DNA from 2 places in the Candidatus Enterococcus lemimoniae genome. Region 2 is predicted to be linked to the other one. Evidence: a T-box and tRNA genes for the amino acid it is inferred to sense, from the RefSeq annotation. Region 2 holds a T-box; the other holds one or more tRNA genes.
What was found. The T-box of region 2 lies ahead of pheS (phenylalanine--tRNA ligase subunit alpha). A T-box ahead of a tRNA ligase gene usually reads a tRNA of that ligase, here a tRNA-Phe.

Region 1: it has a tRNA-Phe gene. The T-box ahead of pheS (phenylalanine--tRNA ligase subunit alpha) is inferred to sense a tRNA for this amino acid. The anticodon was not compared.

What each region holds. Positions count from the first base shown of each region.
Region 1 is NZ_CP147248.1:2,809,463-2,817,675, forward strand. Features, by position in the region: tRNA gene A5866_RS13300 (tRNA-Ile) at 11-84, shown strand; tRNA gene A5866_RS13305 (tRNA-Ser) at 119-208, shown strand; tRNA gene A5866_RS13310 (tRNA-Met) at 343-416, shown strand; tRNA gene A5866_RS13315 (tRNA-Asp) at 476-549, shown strand; tRNA gene A5866_RS13320 (tRNA-Gly) at 562-632, shown strand; tRNA gene A5866_RS13325 (tRNA-Ile) at 637-710, shown strand; tRNA gene A5866_RS13330 (tRNA-Ser) at 731-818, shown strand; tRNA gene A5866_RS13335 (tRNA-Glu) at 828-899, shown strand; tRNA gene A5866_RS13340 (tRNA-Ser) at 921-1,010, shown strand; tRNA gene A5866_RS13345 (tRNA-Met) at 1,145-1,218, shown strand; tRNA gene A5866_RS13350 (tRNA-Asp) at 1,278-1,351, shown strand; tRNA gene A5866_RS13355 (tRNA-Phe) at 1,369-1,441, shown strand; tRNA gene A5866_RS13360 (tRNA-Gly) at 1,459-1,529, shown strand; tRNA gene A5866_RS13365 (tRNA-Ile) at 1,541-1,614, shown strand; tRNA gene A5866_RS13370 (tRNA-Glu) at 1,626-1,697, shown strand; gene licT (BglG family transcription antiterminator LicT) at 1,951-2,790, shown strand; gene A5866_RS13380 (beta-glucoside-specific PTS transporter subunit IIABC) at 2,945-4,846, shown strand; gene A5866_RS13385 (6-phospho-beta-glucosidase) at 4,922-6,355, shown strand; gene A5866_RS13390 (histidine phosphatase family protein) at 6,371-7,192, shown strand; gene A5866_RS13395 (tyrosine-protein phosphatase) at 7,321-8,082, shown strand; gene A5866_RS13400 (nucleoside deaminase) at 8,107-8,213, shown strand, end outside.
Region 2 is NZ_CP147248.1:650,975-659,187, forward strand. Features, by position in the region: gene pheT (phenylalanine--tRNA ligase subunit beta) at 1-2,190, opposite strand, end outside; gene pheS (phenylalanine--tRNA ligase subunit alpha) at 2,197-3,243, opposite strand; T-box leader at 3,334-3,542, opposite strand; gene A5866_RS03255 (winged helix-turn-helix transcriptional regulator) at 3,584-3,928, opposite strand; gene addA (helicase-exonuclease AddAB subunit AddA) at 3,994-7,791, opposite strand; gene A5866_RS03265 (PD-(D/E)XK nuclease family protein) at 7,784-8,213, opposite strand, start outside.

The DNA.
Region 1 (8,213 bases), 1.4 Mb from region 2:
TAAGAGCCAAGGACCTTTAGCTCAGTTGGTTAGAGCAGACGGCTCATAACCGTCCGGTCGTAGGTTCGAGTCCTACAAGGTCCATTGTAGTGACGAATGATTTACTAATAATTATTTCGGAGGATTACCCAAGTCCGGCTGAAGGGAACGGTCTTGAAAACCGTCAGGCGGGTAAAACCGTGCAAGGGTTCGAATCCCTTATCCTCCTTTACTGAGAATCAATGTGATTGGCTTTGCCAGAACAGATGATGAATAGTACTTGGCGAACAAAGTGAGCGAGGTATCCTTACTAGAAATCACCAAGAATAACACCTTTCTATAGTCAATAAAGACTATAATTATCGCGGGGTGGAGCAGTCAGGTAGCTCGTCGGGCTCATAACCCGAAGGTCGTAGGTTCAAATCCTGCCCCCGCAATTGCTTTTGAATAATATTTAAGAGCAAGGCAATAAAGTAGTGACGCAATACTTACTATTGGTTTGGTAGTTCAGCTGGTTAGAATGCCTGCCTGTCACGCAGGAGGTCGCGGGTTCGAGTCCCGTCCAGACCGTTATAAAGTTTTGCGGGTGTAGTTTAGTGGTAAAACCACAGCCTTCCAAGCTGTCGTCGCGAGTTCGATTCTCGTCACCCGCTTTATGGGCCTATAGCTCAGCTGGTTAGAGCGCACGCCTGATAAGCGTGAGGTCGATGGTTCGAGTCCATTTAGGCCCATTTATTTTTAAATTTTTCTTGGGGAAGTACTCAAGTGGCTGAAGAGGCGCCCCTGCTAAGGGTGTAGGTCGGGAAACCGGCGCGAGGGTTCAAATCCCTCCTTCTCCGTTTCATAGCGGCCCGTTGGTCAAGCGGTTAAGACACCGCCCTTTCACGGCGGTATCACGGGTTCGATTCCCGTACGGGTCATTTTTAATAATTTTTTATTTCGGAGGATTACCCAAGTCCGGCTGAAGGGAACGGTCTTGAAAACCGTCAGGCGGGTAAAACCGTGCAAGGGTTCGAATCCCTTATCCTCCTTTACTGAGAATCAATGTGATTGGCTTTGCCAGAACAGATGATGAATAGTACTTGGCGAACAAAGTGAGCGAGGTATCCTTACTAGAAATCACCAAGAATAACACCTTTCTATAGTCAATAAAGACTATAATTATCGCGGGGTGGAGCAGTCAGGTAGCTCGTCGGGCTCATAACCCGAAGGTCGTAGGTTCAAATCCTGCCCCCGCAATTGCTTTTGAATAATATTTAAGAGCAAGGCAATAAAGTAGTGACGCAATACTTACTATTGGTTTGGTAGTTCAGCTGGTTAGAATGCCTGCCTGTCACGCAGGAGGTCGCGGGTTCGAGTCCCGTCCAGACCGTTATTATTATATTTTTTGGCGCAGTAGCTCAGTTGGTAGAGCAACGGATTGAAGCTCCGTGTGTCGGCAGTTCGATTCTGTCTTGCGCCATTTCAAAGAAGAAGCATGCGGGTGTAGTTTAGTGGTAAAACCACAGCCTTCCAAGCTGCCGTCGCGAGTTCGATTCTCGTCACCCGCTTTTTTCTTTAAGGGCCTATAGCTCAGCTGGTTAGAGCGCACGCCTGATAAGCGTGAGGTCGATGGTTCGAGTCCATTTAGGCCCATAATTTCAAAAGGCCCGTTGGTCAAGCGGTTAAGACACCGCCCTTTCACGGCGGTATCACGGGTTCGATTCCCGTACGGGTCATGTTTACAAAACATTTTGCGTATAGCTTGATGTTTTTTTTGTTTTTTAAAATATTTTTATGAAAACGTTGACATCGCACTTATAATGGGGTATTCTATGCTTGTACACAACAAGTGAATAAATGGATAGTGATTGTTTAAATACAAGCTAAACCTAATTTTTCCAATGAAGAGGAAATTCTTCTTTTTTGGAAAGGTTGGGTTTTTCTTTTTTTACAATTAAAGGAGTTAAGTGTGAAGAAGGGAGCGAAAAGATGATTATTCAAAAAATTTTGAATAATAATGTTGTGATTACGTTGGATGACCATAAACAAGAGCAAATTGTTATGGGACGTGGTATAGCGTTCAAAAAAAAAGTTGGAGATTTTGTTCCAGAGGCAATGGTAGATCAAGTATTTCGATTAGCCAATCAAGATACATCACTGAAGTTCCAAGAATTGCTAGGAGATCTTCCCATGGAGGTAATGCAGCTTTCAGATGAAATTATCAAGTATGCCAAAACTAAGCTTGGAAGGAAGTTAAATGATACAATCTTTATTTCTTTAACTGACCATCTTCATACAGCGCTAGAAAGAATGCGACAAGGAATTGAAGTGAAGAACTTTTTATTATGGGATATCAAACGTTTTTTTTCAGATGAATATTTTATTGGTACTAAAGCAATTGAAATGGTCAAAGAAAAATTTGACGTTCAATTACCAGAGGATGAAGCTGGCTTTATTGCATTACACTTAGTTAATGCAGAGATGGATGAAGAAGTAGGGAACGTTTATGAGCTGACAAAAATCATGCAAGAAATCACGAATATCGTGAAGTATCATTTCAAAACTACCTTCAATGAAGATTCTGTTTATTTTTATCGTTTTAGTACTCATTTAAAATTTTTTGCTTATCGTCTATTAAATCATAAAGAATTTCACGATGAAGATGATGGAGAATTATACGAAGTAATCAAAAAAAAGTATTGTAATGCTTACACTTGTGTAAATAAAATTGGTCATTTTTTGACGGAAAGTTATGCTTATACTATTTCTAAGGAAGAGAAAATGTATTTGATTATTCATATCTCGCGAGTAATACAGACAAATAGTTAGCAAGATTGTTAAATCTTAGCATAGATCAATCATAAGATGAAAGGTGGACAGATAAGTTGATAAACAGAGAAAGACCCCTTGGATAGTGACATTAAGTTGGCTAAACCTTCAAATGTAATGTATTTATAAAAACTAAACTTTGGAGGAACAAAAAATGGGAAAATATCATGATTTAGCACAGAAAATTGTTGATAACGTAGGTGGAAAAGAAAATATTAATAGTTTAACACATTGTATTACACGTCTGCGCTTTAAGTTGAAAGATGAATCAAAAGCAAATGATGATGTATTGAAAAACATGGATGGTGTTGTCACCGTAATGAAAAGTGGTGGACAATATCAAGTTGTCATTGGTAATCATGTACCAGCAGTTTATGAAGATGTTGTAAGCATTGCTGGGATTTCAGCTGATGCTGAACAAGAATCTTCTGGCGGTAATCTTTTCAATCGTTTAATTGATATTCTAAGTGGATGTTTCCAACCTTTCTTAGGAGCACTTGCTGCAGCTGGTATGGTAAAAGGTTTAAATGCTTTACTTGTTTTCTTGAAATTATATTCTGCTACTTCTGGAACTTATACAATGTTAAATGGCATTGGCGATGCGATCTTCTACTTCATGCCAGTGATTTTGGGGTATACAGCTGCTAGAAAATTCAATTTGAATCCGATGGTAGGGATTGTGATCGGTGCATCCCTTTGTTATCCAACAGTTCAAGGTGGCGCCTTACAAGCGGCTTTTGAAACGACTGCAGGAGCAGGAGCTGCTGCTCCTTATAGTTTATTGGGTTTACCTGCATATACTACGTTTTTAGGAATACCTTGGGTTGGTGCTGGATATACAAGTAGTGTAGTACCAATTATTTTCATTGTAGCGTTTGCAGCTCAAATCCAAAAGCTCTTCAAGAAACTTATTCCTGAAGTTGTTCAAACATTTTTGGTACCATTCTTTGTGCTATTGATTGCATTACCAATTGGCTTTTTAGTAATTGGTCCAATCATCAGTATGCTAACTGATTTACTAAGTGCTGGTTTCCAAGCGTTGATGGGCTTCTCACCTGCATTATATGGCGTTATTCTTGGCTTCTTCTGGCAAGTATTGGTTATTTTTGGTTTACATTGGAGTGTTGTGCCGCTTGCAATCATGCAAATCACTCAAGAAGGAGCAAGCCAAGTATTAGTGGGTTCTTTTGCTGCAAGTTTTGCACAGACTGCTGTAGTTATGGCGATGTTCTTTAAATTGAAAGACACAAAAATGAAAGCATTATGTCCACCAGCAATCATTTCAGGAATTTTTGGTGTAACTGAACCAGCAATCTATGGTATTACTTTACCTAAAAAGACACCATTCATTTTTTCAATGATCGGTGCTGCTGTAGGTGGATTATACTTGATGATCAAGGGTGTAACCTCTTATACAATGGGTGGTTTAGGTATTTTCGGAGTTCTAAACTTTATCAACGGTGACGATGCGAGTGGTGTTGTTCATTCATTTGTTGCTATTCTAATCGCAATGGTTATCGGTTTTGCATTAACATTCTTCTTCTGGAAAGATAGTACTGTCGTAGAAGACATAACAGAGAATAAAAAAGCACAAAAGGCAATCAAAGAAGCCGTTTTAAGTCCGGTTAAAGGTCGTGTATTACCATTAAGTAAAGCAAGTGATCAAGCCTTTGCTCAAGGTGCTTTAGGTAAAGGTATTTTGATTGAACCTACAGAAGGTGTGGTTAGAGCACCATTTGATGGAACTGTAATGACCTTGTTTCCAACGTTACATGCAATTGGTTTGATTTCAGATCAGGGGATGGAGCTATTGATTCATATCGGGATGGATACGGTTCAGCTAGATGGAAATGGTTTTGAAGCAAGAGTGGCTCAAGGAGACAAAGTTAAAAAAGGTCAAGTGTTAGTTACATTTGATATTGAAGCGATCAAAGCGGCTGGATATAGTGTGGAAACGCCAGTTATTGTGACAAATACAGCTGACTATTTAGATATTGTAGAAACGCAAGAGCGTGAAGTGACTTCAAGCGATACTTTAATTACTGGATTGATTTAAAAAAATAATGGAAAATGACTTGCAGTGGAATAAGTTAAACTCTGCTGTAAGCTTTGTATAGAAAGGGATTTTGACATGTCATTTAGAAAAGACTTTTTATGGGGCGGCGCAACCGCAGCGAATCAATGTGAAGGGGGCTATAACGAAGGTGGTCGCGGCTTAGCGAACGTAGATTTAGCACCAGTCGGACCAGATCGTTTTCCAGTGATCACTGGCGAGAAAAAAATGTTTCATTTTGATGAAGAACATTTTTATCCAGCACAAAATGCGATCGATATGTACCACCGTTATCAAGAAGATATTGCCTTGTTTGGCGAAATGGGCTTTAAAACCTATCGTTTATCGATTGCGTGGAGTCGTATTTTCCCATTAGGTGATGAAACAGAGCCAAATGAAGAAGGCTTGAAATTCTATGAAGATTTGTTCAAAGAATGCCGCAAACATAACATTGAGCCTCTTGTAACGATCACTCACTTTGATTGTCCAATGCATTTAGTGGAAAAATATGGCGCATGGCGCAGTCGTGAGTTGGTTGGCTTTTACGAGAACCTATGTAACGTGATTTTCAATCGTTATAAAGGCTTGGTTAAATATTGGTTGACATTCAATGAAATCAATATGATCTTACACGCACCTTTTATGGGCGCAGGTCTTTATTTTGAAGAAGGCGAGAACAAAGAACAAGTGAAATATCAAGCGGCACATCATGAATTATTAGCAAGTGCGATCGCAACGAAAATTGCGCATGAAGTTGATCCTGAAAACCAAGTCGGCTGTATGTTAGCGGCAGGAACCAACTATGCTTACACTTGTAAACCAGAAGACGTTTGGGCAGCTCGTAAAGCGGATCGCGAAAACTTCTTCTTTATCGATGTTCAGTCGCGTGGGGAATACCCTGCGTATGCGTTGAAAGAATTAGAACGTGAAGGCATCGAATTGCCAATTGAAGACGGTGATTTAGAATTATTGAAAGAACACACAGTAGACTTTATTTCATTCTCATACTACTCATCACGTGTTCAATCAACTGATCCAGCAGTTAACGAACAAACAGCCGGTAATATCTTTGCCTCAGTGAAGAATCCTTATTTAGAAGCAAGTGAATGGGGCTGGCAGATTGATCCGCTAGGCTTACGGACAACGATGAACGACTTGTATGACCGTTACCAAAAACCATTGTTTATCGTGGAAAACGGCTTAGGTGCGGTGGATACACCAGACGAAAATGGCAACGTGATTGATGATTACCGGATCGAATATCTAGCGGCGCACATCCAAGCAATGAAAGACGCAGTAGAACTTGATGGCGTCGATTTACTAGGCTATACAACGTGGGGCTGTATCGATTTAGTGTCAGCTGGAACAGGGGAAATGAAAAAACGTTATGGTTTTATCTATGTGGATCGTGACAACGAAGGCAATGGCACTTTGAAACGTTCGAAGAAAAAATCATTTGACTGGTATAAAAAAGTTATTGCGACTAATGGAGAAGATTTAACGAACGCATAAATAGGGGGAAATCAAATGAAAAAAGCAGTAAAACTGTTAGGTGTTTTAATGTTAGGTTTATTAGTAGTTGCAGGATGCGGTAATGGCAATGCTAAAAAAGAGGAAGCATCAGCTGCTAAAAAAGCACCAGAAGAATTAACCTTGTATATTGTCCGTCATGGGAAAACAATGCTTAATACAACTGATCGTGTTCAAGGTTGGTCAGATGCAGTCTTAACGAAAGCTGGTGAAGAAGTCGTCACAGCGGCAGGAGTTGGCCTAAAAGATATTGAGTTTCAAAATGCATACAGTAGTGATAGCGGTCGAGCGATTCAAACAGCCAATTTGATTGTAAAAGAAAGTGAAAAATCATCAGATTTAAAAGTTATTACGGATGAACGTTTAAGAGAATTTAACTTCGGCACCTATGAAGGTGATTTGAATCACACTATGTGGCAAGATATTGCAGACGATCAAGGCGTTACGCTAGAAGAATTCATGAAAAATATGACACCAGAATCATTTGCCAATAGTGTGGCAAAATTGGATGCTAAAAATGTAGAAGAAGCGAAAGTCAATTGGCCCGCTGAAGACTACAAAACGATCACTACACGATTGAAAGCTGGGCTAGATGATATTGTTGAAAAAGAAATGAAAAACGAAGGTTCAGGTAATGTACTGATTGCCTCTCATGGACTAAGTATTTCAGCACTGTTAGCAACATTATTTGACGATTATAAAATTCCAGAAGGTGGCTTGAAGAACGCCAGTGTTTGTACTGTAAAATATAAAGATGGAAAATATACGTTAGATAAAGTCAATGATTTAAGTTATGTGGAAGCAGGGAAAACTAAATAGTGAGAATGAACCGGAACCGATAAATCAAGCTTGGTTTCAATCTCATTTACATAAAATTCGATCAAAGAGCCATTTTTGATCGGATTTTGTGTATAATAAGAACAAAAAGAAGGAAAAGGGACTAAACTATGGTAACTATTACAAATTTTCGTGATATTGGCGGTATTAAAAACAAAGAAGGAAAACAAGTTAAAAAAGACGTTTTTCTAAGATCAGGTGAATTATCTAAACTTACAAAAGAAGATGAACAACGTTTAGAAACAACCTATCGTTTAGGCAAAATCATTGATTTAAGAAGTGAAGCAGAAGTAGAAGAAAGACCAGATATGTCTGTTCCAAAAACAGAGTACATCCATATCGACATTTTAGAAGATATCCAAGATGAAGGAGCTTCAATCAGTGACTTTGTCAAAATTGGTTCTCCAGAAAAATCAGCATCCTACATGGAAAAATTATACGCGGATATTGCATTGAACACGACTGCTCAAAAAGGATACAACAAATTTTTTGAAGAGATTTTAGCGTTACAGCAACAAGAAAGTATTTTATTTCACTGTTTTGCAGGGAAAGACCGCACTGGGATTGCTGCATTATTAGTATTGGAAACGTTAGGCGTACCGAGAGCGGCGATTTATCAAGATTATTTATTAACAAATGAGTTACGAAAAAAAGAAAATGCGGAAATTTTAGAACAAGCAAAAAAAGCTGACTTAGAAGCACAAAATTTAGAAGCTTTACATGTAGCTTTGAATGTGGATAGTCGTTATTTAGATAACTTTTATCAGACGGTGGAAGCGCAATATGGTGATATCTCAACCTATTTAAAACAAGCAATCAACATTGACAAAGTGACGAAAGATACATTGAATCAACGCTTTCTTTTAGATTAAACTAACTAGTAAGAAGAGGGACTTATGACGACAAAAAATCAGCACGTTGAATTATTGAACCGTTGTATTGAAATTTCGCAAAATGCTCGTGAACATGGAAATACGCCTTTTGGTGCATTATTGGCAGATAA
Region 2 (8,213 bases):
TGATTCATCGACCAGTAAAGCAATATCCCGTGAAACTGCTGGGAATTTTGAGATTTGTTGATACACTAATGCGTCATTTTCTTCTGCGATGATTGCTTGAAGATTTAATTCAGCGGCGTATGTTTCTGGAATCTCGTATTCTTTTGCTACAGTTGGATGAACTTGCCCGATGAATCCGATGACCGTATCATTCAATTTTATCAAAGCCGTTCTTCCTGGATGTAGATCTTGATTTTCTTTTGTTGCTTCGTAAGAAATTTTATTTAAAATCCCAACAGAGTCAAATAATTCTTCAAGCATCCCTTTCACTGTGTAAAAATCAACAGTTGTTTCCTTGGTTTGCCAATCTTTCACTTTACTGTTTCCTGATAAGACGATCCCTAGATGGTTCTCTTCATAAGGCAATTCTTTTTTAGGATCATTGTCTTGATAAAAAACTCGTCCAACCTCATAAAGTGCAATATTGTTGTTTTTACGGGCAACATTATAGGCTACGTCATCTAATAATCCTGAAATCAAGTTCATTCTTAAGACAGAACGCTCTTCACTCATTGGCCATTGCAGACTTGTTGTTTGGCTTTCTCTCATCATAAATTGACGAGATTTTTCCTCAGTTGTCAAAGCATAGCTAATTGCCTCACTGGCACCGCATCCTTCAAGTAAACTCTTGATCTTACGAACTAATAGTTGTCCACTCGTTAAGCTACCTGCCACCGTTTCACCTTTTGGCAATGTGGAAGGTAAGTTATCATACCCATAAATCCGTGCCACTTCTTCGATCAAATCAGCTTCGATCTTAATATCCCAGCGTCTAGGGGGAACTGTCACAGTATATTTCTCTTGATCAAGTACATAGTCAAAACCTAGTGTGTCAAAAATTTCACTGACCGTTGCTTGATCCATTTTAGTCCCTAGATATTCATTGATTCTTGAAATCGTCACACTTACAATAACCTCTTCAAGTCTTACTTCTGAGCCAATCGCTTTACCTGAAACTACTGTTCCTCCAGCTAATTTAGCAATCATTGCAGCAGCCACATCCCCTGCTTCACCAATCGTTGCATGATTGATACCTTTTTCAAATCGGCTAGAAGACTCACTCCGCAAATTGAACTCTTTTGACGTTCTACGAACGGATAATGAATTAAACAAAGCTGACTCCAAAGCTACAGTTGTTGTTTCATCAGTAATTTCTGAGTCGGCTCCACCCATAACTCCAGCCAAAGCAACAGGAACTTGCCCATTTGTGATGACGATATTTCCTTCTGATACTTTGCGTGTTTCGCCATCTAACGTGACGATTTCTTCACCTGTTTTACCACGTCTTACTAAAATAGTTTTACTTGCTAGTTTATCATAATCAAACGCATGTAACGGTTGTCCGAATAATAAAAGAATATAGTTTGTGATATCAACTACATTATTGATTGGGCGAATCCCCTCATTCATTAAACGTGTTTGCAGCCATAGTGGGCTCTCAGCGATTTTTACATCTTTGATGACTCTGATTTGGTAGGCTGGTGTATCTTCTTTGTCGGTCACTTCCACAGAAATGTAATCTGCAGCTGTTTCACTTGTATCCTCTTTTAAGGGCTCATCATTAAACTTGGGTGTTTGACGGTAAATCGCCCCAACTTCATACGCAACACCACGCATACTCAATGCATCTGCACGATTTGGCGTGATTGATAATTCGATAATATGATCATCCATATCTAAGTATGAAAAAACATCATCGCCATTAACTGCGTCAGCTGGCATGTAATAAATTCCATCCGAATAGGCTTTCGGGATTACGTTATCGGAATAACCTAATTCTTGTAAAGAACAAATCATCCCATTTGACACTTCACCACGCATTTTACCTTTTTTGATTTTTTGATTACCAGTGATTCGAGAACCAGGCAAGGCCACAATTACTTTGATACCGACCTTGACATTCGGTGCACCACAAACGATTTGGGATAATTCTGCTTCACCGATATCCACTTGACAAATCGATAAATGATCTGAATTAGGATGAGGAACACATTCTTTGACCTCACCAACGACGATTTTTTTCAAACCATCTTCTGGAACTTCAACGCCTTCAACTTCGATCCCTGTCAAAGACATTTGATCAGATAATTCTTTTGCTGAGATTTTTGATAGATCTAAATATTCACTTAACCATTTATAAGAAACTAACATCGTCGACTACTCCTTTACCTTGAACTGATTTAAGAAACGTAAATCATTTTGATAGAAATTACGAATATCGTTAACGCCATAACGCAACATTGCAACACGATCTGGCCCTAAACCGAAAGCAAAACCAGTATATTCTTTTGGATCAATACCTGACATCGATAAAACATCTGGATGAACCATGCCGGCACCTAAAATTTCGATCCAGCCAGTTTGTTTACAGACATTACAGCCTGCACCACCACATTTGAAGCAACTAACATCCACTTCAACGGAAGGCTCAGTAAACGGAAAATAACTTGGGCGCAGACGAATCTTACGATCTTCACCAAACATTTTTTTCATCACAACTTCTAATGTGCCTTTTAGGTCACCCATTGTAATATTTTTATCGATAACTAGCCCTTCGATTTGATGGAATTGGTGGCTATGTGTTGCATCATCTGTATCTCTACGGAAAACTTTCCCAGGAGAAATCATGCGGAGTGCACCTTTTGAAAAATCATGTTTTTCCATCGTTCTTGCTTGTACAGGAGAAGTATGGGTGCGAATCAAGATATCATCTGAGATATAAAACGTGTCTTGCATATCACGTGCTGGGTGATCTTTTGGTAAATTCATCCGCTCAAAATTGTAATGATCAGACTCAACTTCATAGCCTTCTACAACTTGATAACCCATTCCTACAAAAATATCTTCGATTTCTTCCATCACTTGGGATAACACATGACGAGTGCCATGTGTCATCTGTTTACCTGGTAATGTTACATCAATTGTTTCCTGTTCTAAAGCTGCATTCAACGCCTCTGTTTCTAAAACTTCCTTGCGAGTTTCAACAGCTTCAGTCAATAAATCTCGGATTTCATTAGCAAAGCTCCCCACTACTGGACGTTCTTCTGCTGATAAATCTTTCATTCCCCTCAAGACTTCTGTAATGGGTCCTTTTTTACCTAGTGTTTCCACTCTGATTTGGTTTAAGGCTTTAAGATCCGCTACATTTTGAATATTCGTCAATGTTTCATCTCTTAAAGCTTCTAATTGAGCTTTTAATGTCATTTTTCTAATCCTTTCTTTTCTATAATAATTGAACTAAGTACATTAATTGTAGGTACTTGATAAAATAAAAAACGATAGCCCGCTCCTATCTAAAGGAACGAGCTATCGTGTTACCATCCTACTTCATGACAAAAAATCATGCACTCAATTCTTATAACGGCTTTCACCGGTCTGAACACTTGGAACAAACAAACTCCGGAAGTGAACTTCATTTTTCGATTACGTAACTTGTTTTCAGTCTAAGACAAGTTTTCCCTTTTCGTATCAGCCAAATTACTCTTTTCCATCAACGCTTTTTGCTATTCAATTGATTACAGTTTACAAGAAATTAGGTCTTAGGTCAACTGCATTCTTCAGCAGTGACCCATTTTTCTGCCCAATGTTGGATTTGTTCCATTGCTTGTTGTAAGTCCTTGCCTTTGATTGAGAGGAAATATTCAAGACGGCTACTCTCGTCACAGCGAACTGCTTTTGAGATGATCCCTTCACCTTCTAATTCTTTCAAGCGCTCGACTAATACGCGATCGCTTAGTTCAGGGATTTTTTGTCTTAACTCACCAAATCGTTGAGGACCGTTTTCCAACAAGACATCAATAATCAAACCATTCCATTTCTTCCCTAAAATCGCAAAAGCTTTTTCAAACTTAGGACATAATGAAAATTCGGTTGTTTTTACTTGCTCCATTTTCCTCACCTCGTGAACTGAGTATAGCACACAACTTACAATTTGTAAGTAGATTTGCTTTTGTTTTACTTCATTTTTTCAATGATCTGTTCTTCATCCATATCGATAATGATACCAGCAGATAATAAGACTAGAAAAACACTATTTACCTCTTTGCTCGTAGCTTGAGCAAGTGCTTTTCGATATAAATTTAACTGACCACGGTACCGCTGAATGACTTTCTTGATCTCTTGGACGTTTTCGATATCTTGGACAAAATCTGTTTTATAGTCGTAAAGAATGCAATTGTTGTCTTGTTCAAGATAACCATCAATCATTCCATGGATCAATAAATCATCTTGTGTTTCTCTGGGATAATCTTTGATCAATTCTTCTGCTCTCAACAACATTGAAAATGGTTGTTCTCGCACAACTTTAGTTGGATTTTCTAACAGTTGTTGGCCCAAGTGTGTCTGATAAAAAGAGAGTACCTGATCAATCTTGATTTGTTTTGCTACATTTTCTTGAATAATTTTCGTTTGGACTAATTCTTCGATCAATTGGGTAATACTATCTTTGGTTGGTTCTTCGTTTAAATCCAGCAATTGTAATAAATAATGAGTTGCTGAACCAACCTCCACTGCTGATGGTTTTCGGATCGTTTCAATAAATCTAGGTTTCCCCAACTCGCCTTCACTCATTCGGTGAACGATCATTGGAGTTGGCTGAAGTGTATTTTTTTCATCTACTTCGATTTTAGCGATTTCTTTATTATCCGGGTCTTCAAATACACGTTTGATTTCTGATACTGATTGGTAATTAGTCGTTTTGGTTGAGAGCTGGTAGGGGTAATCATAGTTTAAACGGTATAACCCTTGCTCTACTAATTTAGGATCACTACTTTTAGAATTTTCGGCTTTACTCAAACCTGTATCGATAAATTGAAAGGCAGCAAATTGTTCTTGGATGGCTTGTTCAGTCATGAATGAAACCGAGAATCCCGCTGGATGTTGTGTGATTCCCACAATTTTTTCAGTTGTAAACGCCGATTGGAATTCAGCCATTTTCTGATGACGAACCAAACTCATTCCCACCCAGTTCATCAAACTACTCTTTCCTTGTAACCGATTTTCGCTTGGTAATACTTTAGTTTGAACATCAGCCACTTTCAGCCACTCTTTAAATGTTGCTTCTTGATTGTTATATGACCCCACAAGATAAAGCTTTTGTTCTGCACGAGTCAACGCTACATACAATTTGCGCATCTCTTCTGAGAGTAATTTTTTTAATTTTGCCTGCTTGATTGCTAAAAACGGCAATGTCTCATAAAGCATCCGATCTGTTTGATCCAAATAACGAATCCCAACACCAAGTCGGTCGTCAAAGATATACCGTTCATTCAGATCGCCAAGGTTGAACTCTTTTGTCATATCTAAAATGAAAACAACTGGGAATTCCAATCCTTTACTAGCGTGGATCGTCATAACGCGAACAGCATTTTCTTCGCTCAAAATAACAGGTTCTGCTAAGTCCTTATCTTTTTCCTGCATTTTTTCAATAAACCGAACAAATTGAAATAGGCCACGGAAACTGGTTTGTTCATAACTGGCGGCTCGATCGATCAATGCAAATAAATTCGCCTGTCTTTGTTTCCCCGCTGGCATACCGCCTACGTAATCTAAATAAGCCGTATCTTGATAAATTTGCCAGATTAAAGTTGCTAATTGATTTCTTCGTGCCATTTCGCGCCATTGTTCAAGTTGAGCTGCAAATGCCTGTGTTTTTTCTTTCAATGCCAATTGAGCTGACTCTTTCGCCTCAATTTGATTAAAGGTCAGGAACGCTTCATAATAAGAACTTTTTTTAGCAGCTAACCGAAGCGTTACTAATTCATTTTCTTTTAATCCTACAATTGGCGAACGCAACACCGCGGCCAAGGGGATATCTTGATAGGGATTGTCAATAATTTGCAAAAGAGCCACCATTGTCTGAATTTCGGTTGCTTGAAAATAATTTTGGGCATCGTTTACTTGGATTGGGATACCTGCTAATTTAAATATCTCTAAAATCGTCAAATTATTTTTCTTAGTTGGCGTCAACAATACAATATCCTTATAAGTCAATGGTCGATTTTCTTTTGTTGTTTTGTCATAGATCAAAAATTTTTTATCGATCAATTCTCTGATTTTCAGCGCTGTCATATGCAATTCGCCTTCTGTTTTATCTTCCAAAATCAGCTGAGAATCGTCCAGTCCGAGTACTTCCTCCACACGTTCTGATTTTTTTTCATAGAGCAATAGTTCGGTATCATAATTTTCTGCTTCTGCAAACTGATCAAAACCATGAACGAGTTGGGCTGCTTCATCATAAGCGATTTGTCCGACACGTTCATCCATCAATTGTTCAAAAACTAAATTGGTAAAATCTAATACATTCCTTCTAGAGCGGAAATTCTCGGCTAAAACGATTCGCTTTCCCTCTTTATTTGCTCCATATTGATTGTATTTTTCGATAAATAAGGTTGGGTCAGCTAAACGAAATGAATAGATCGACTGCTTAACATCACCAACCATAAACAGGTTTCCTTCAGAAGCCGTTGGTCTTCTTAACCAATAAAGAATTGTTTCTTGTAATCGATTAATGTCTTGATATTCATCAACTAATACTTCATCAAACTTCTCACGATAATAGTTTGATGCTTCTGTTGGGAGCCACTCACTTACCTCTTTTTTTGCTAATATATTCAGGGTGAAATGTTCCAAATCATTGAAATCAACTAACCCTTTTTTTAGTTTCTGTTGGCTATAAGTATCAATGAAGGCTTTTCCAACTTGTGCCATTTCCTCAACTAGTGGTTGAGAACGTTCTAAAATTCCTTTCATTTCCTCTGGTGATAAAGTGAATAGGTTCTCTAAAATAGCATTGATTGCTTTTTTATTTTGTTCTCGTAAGTTTTTGGCTTGTGCGGCAGTTTCTTTTAATTCTTCTACTCGCACTGTTGGATAACGTCCAAATGTGATTGTTTTTGAAACGTCAAAGCCTGATTCTAGATCATTATCTGCTAGCTGGCTACTGAATGTTTCCACAAATTCTTTTTCATTTCTAGCAAGATTTGCAATTTTTTCTAGCTTTTCTTCTCCTTCAGTTAAACGAATCATCTCTTCGTAACGCTCTACACAACGGAATAGACTTTCCATAACTTGAGGTTTCAAATAGTCTTGGAATAGCACCGAGTCACCTAACTGCCCAGTCACTTGATAGCTGTCAGCTAAATGGGTCAACCATTCCTCTGGATCAGGATTAGCACGGGCAAAATCATACAAGGAAAAGATTAATCGAGTCAGTCCATCATCACTACGATCATTGGAAAAATTACTTGTCAGCTGATAAAAAGCTTCTTGGTTTTCACCATAAAATTGTTCCCTAAGTTCATCCCAAACATCTTCTTTCAAAAGTAACATTTCCGTTTCATCTGTCAATAGTCGGAAAACTGGATCCATTTCGATCAGATAATAAAAACGACGAATCACTGTTAAACAAAATGCGTGTAGCGTACTGATATTGGCAGTTGGAAGCAAGGTCAACTGTTTAATAAAATGGTTTTTTTTCTCTTGCTCACTCTCGTTTGTAATTACTTTTTGTAATGCTGCTTGGATTCTTTCTTTCATTTCCTTTGCGGCCGCTTCTGTATAGGTTACGATCAACAAGCGATCGATATTCACACCACTTTTGAGTTTTTCGATAACTCTGCGTACTAGAACCGTTGTTTTTCCAGAACCAGCAGAAGCAGAAACTAAAATGTTTTCATCACCATCAAAAACGGCTTGCCATTGATTATCAGTAAATTGCTCATTTTCTGGACGTAACGGGATAGTCTTACTCATCAATAGTTCCTCCTTCCGACTCATTTTCAAGTAAACGATCCATTACTTCTTTTTTCGTCAATGTTTCAATTCGATTATAGTTATTCTCCTTTAACATAACATCAAAATTGCAAACACTCCTAAACGGACAGTAACGGCAAGCAATTCGCTCTTTGCCTTGATAAGCTGGGTTTAAATCAATTTCGCCACTGGTAACTTTATTACCTGCTTCGATAAACTTGCTGCGGTTATGAATCAATAAGGCATCTAATTCAGGCTCTATCACAAATTTATCTTCTTGGCGGCGTCCTGGTTTAATAATTTCTTTAGCAGATTCTTCAATTGGAAAAATCAGCGAACTTTGTTTAGCTTGTAGACTTTTATCCAGATTTTCAAGCAAAACGGGATCATTCAATAACAGTCCGTCAAATTGGAATTTCTTT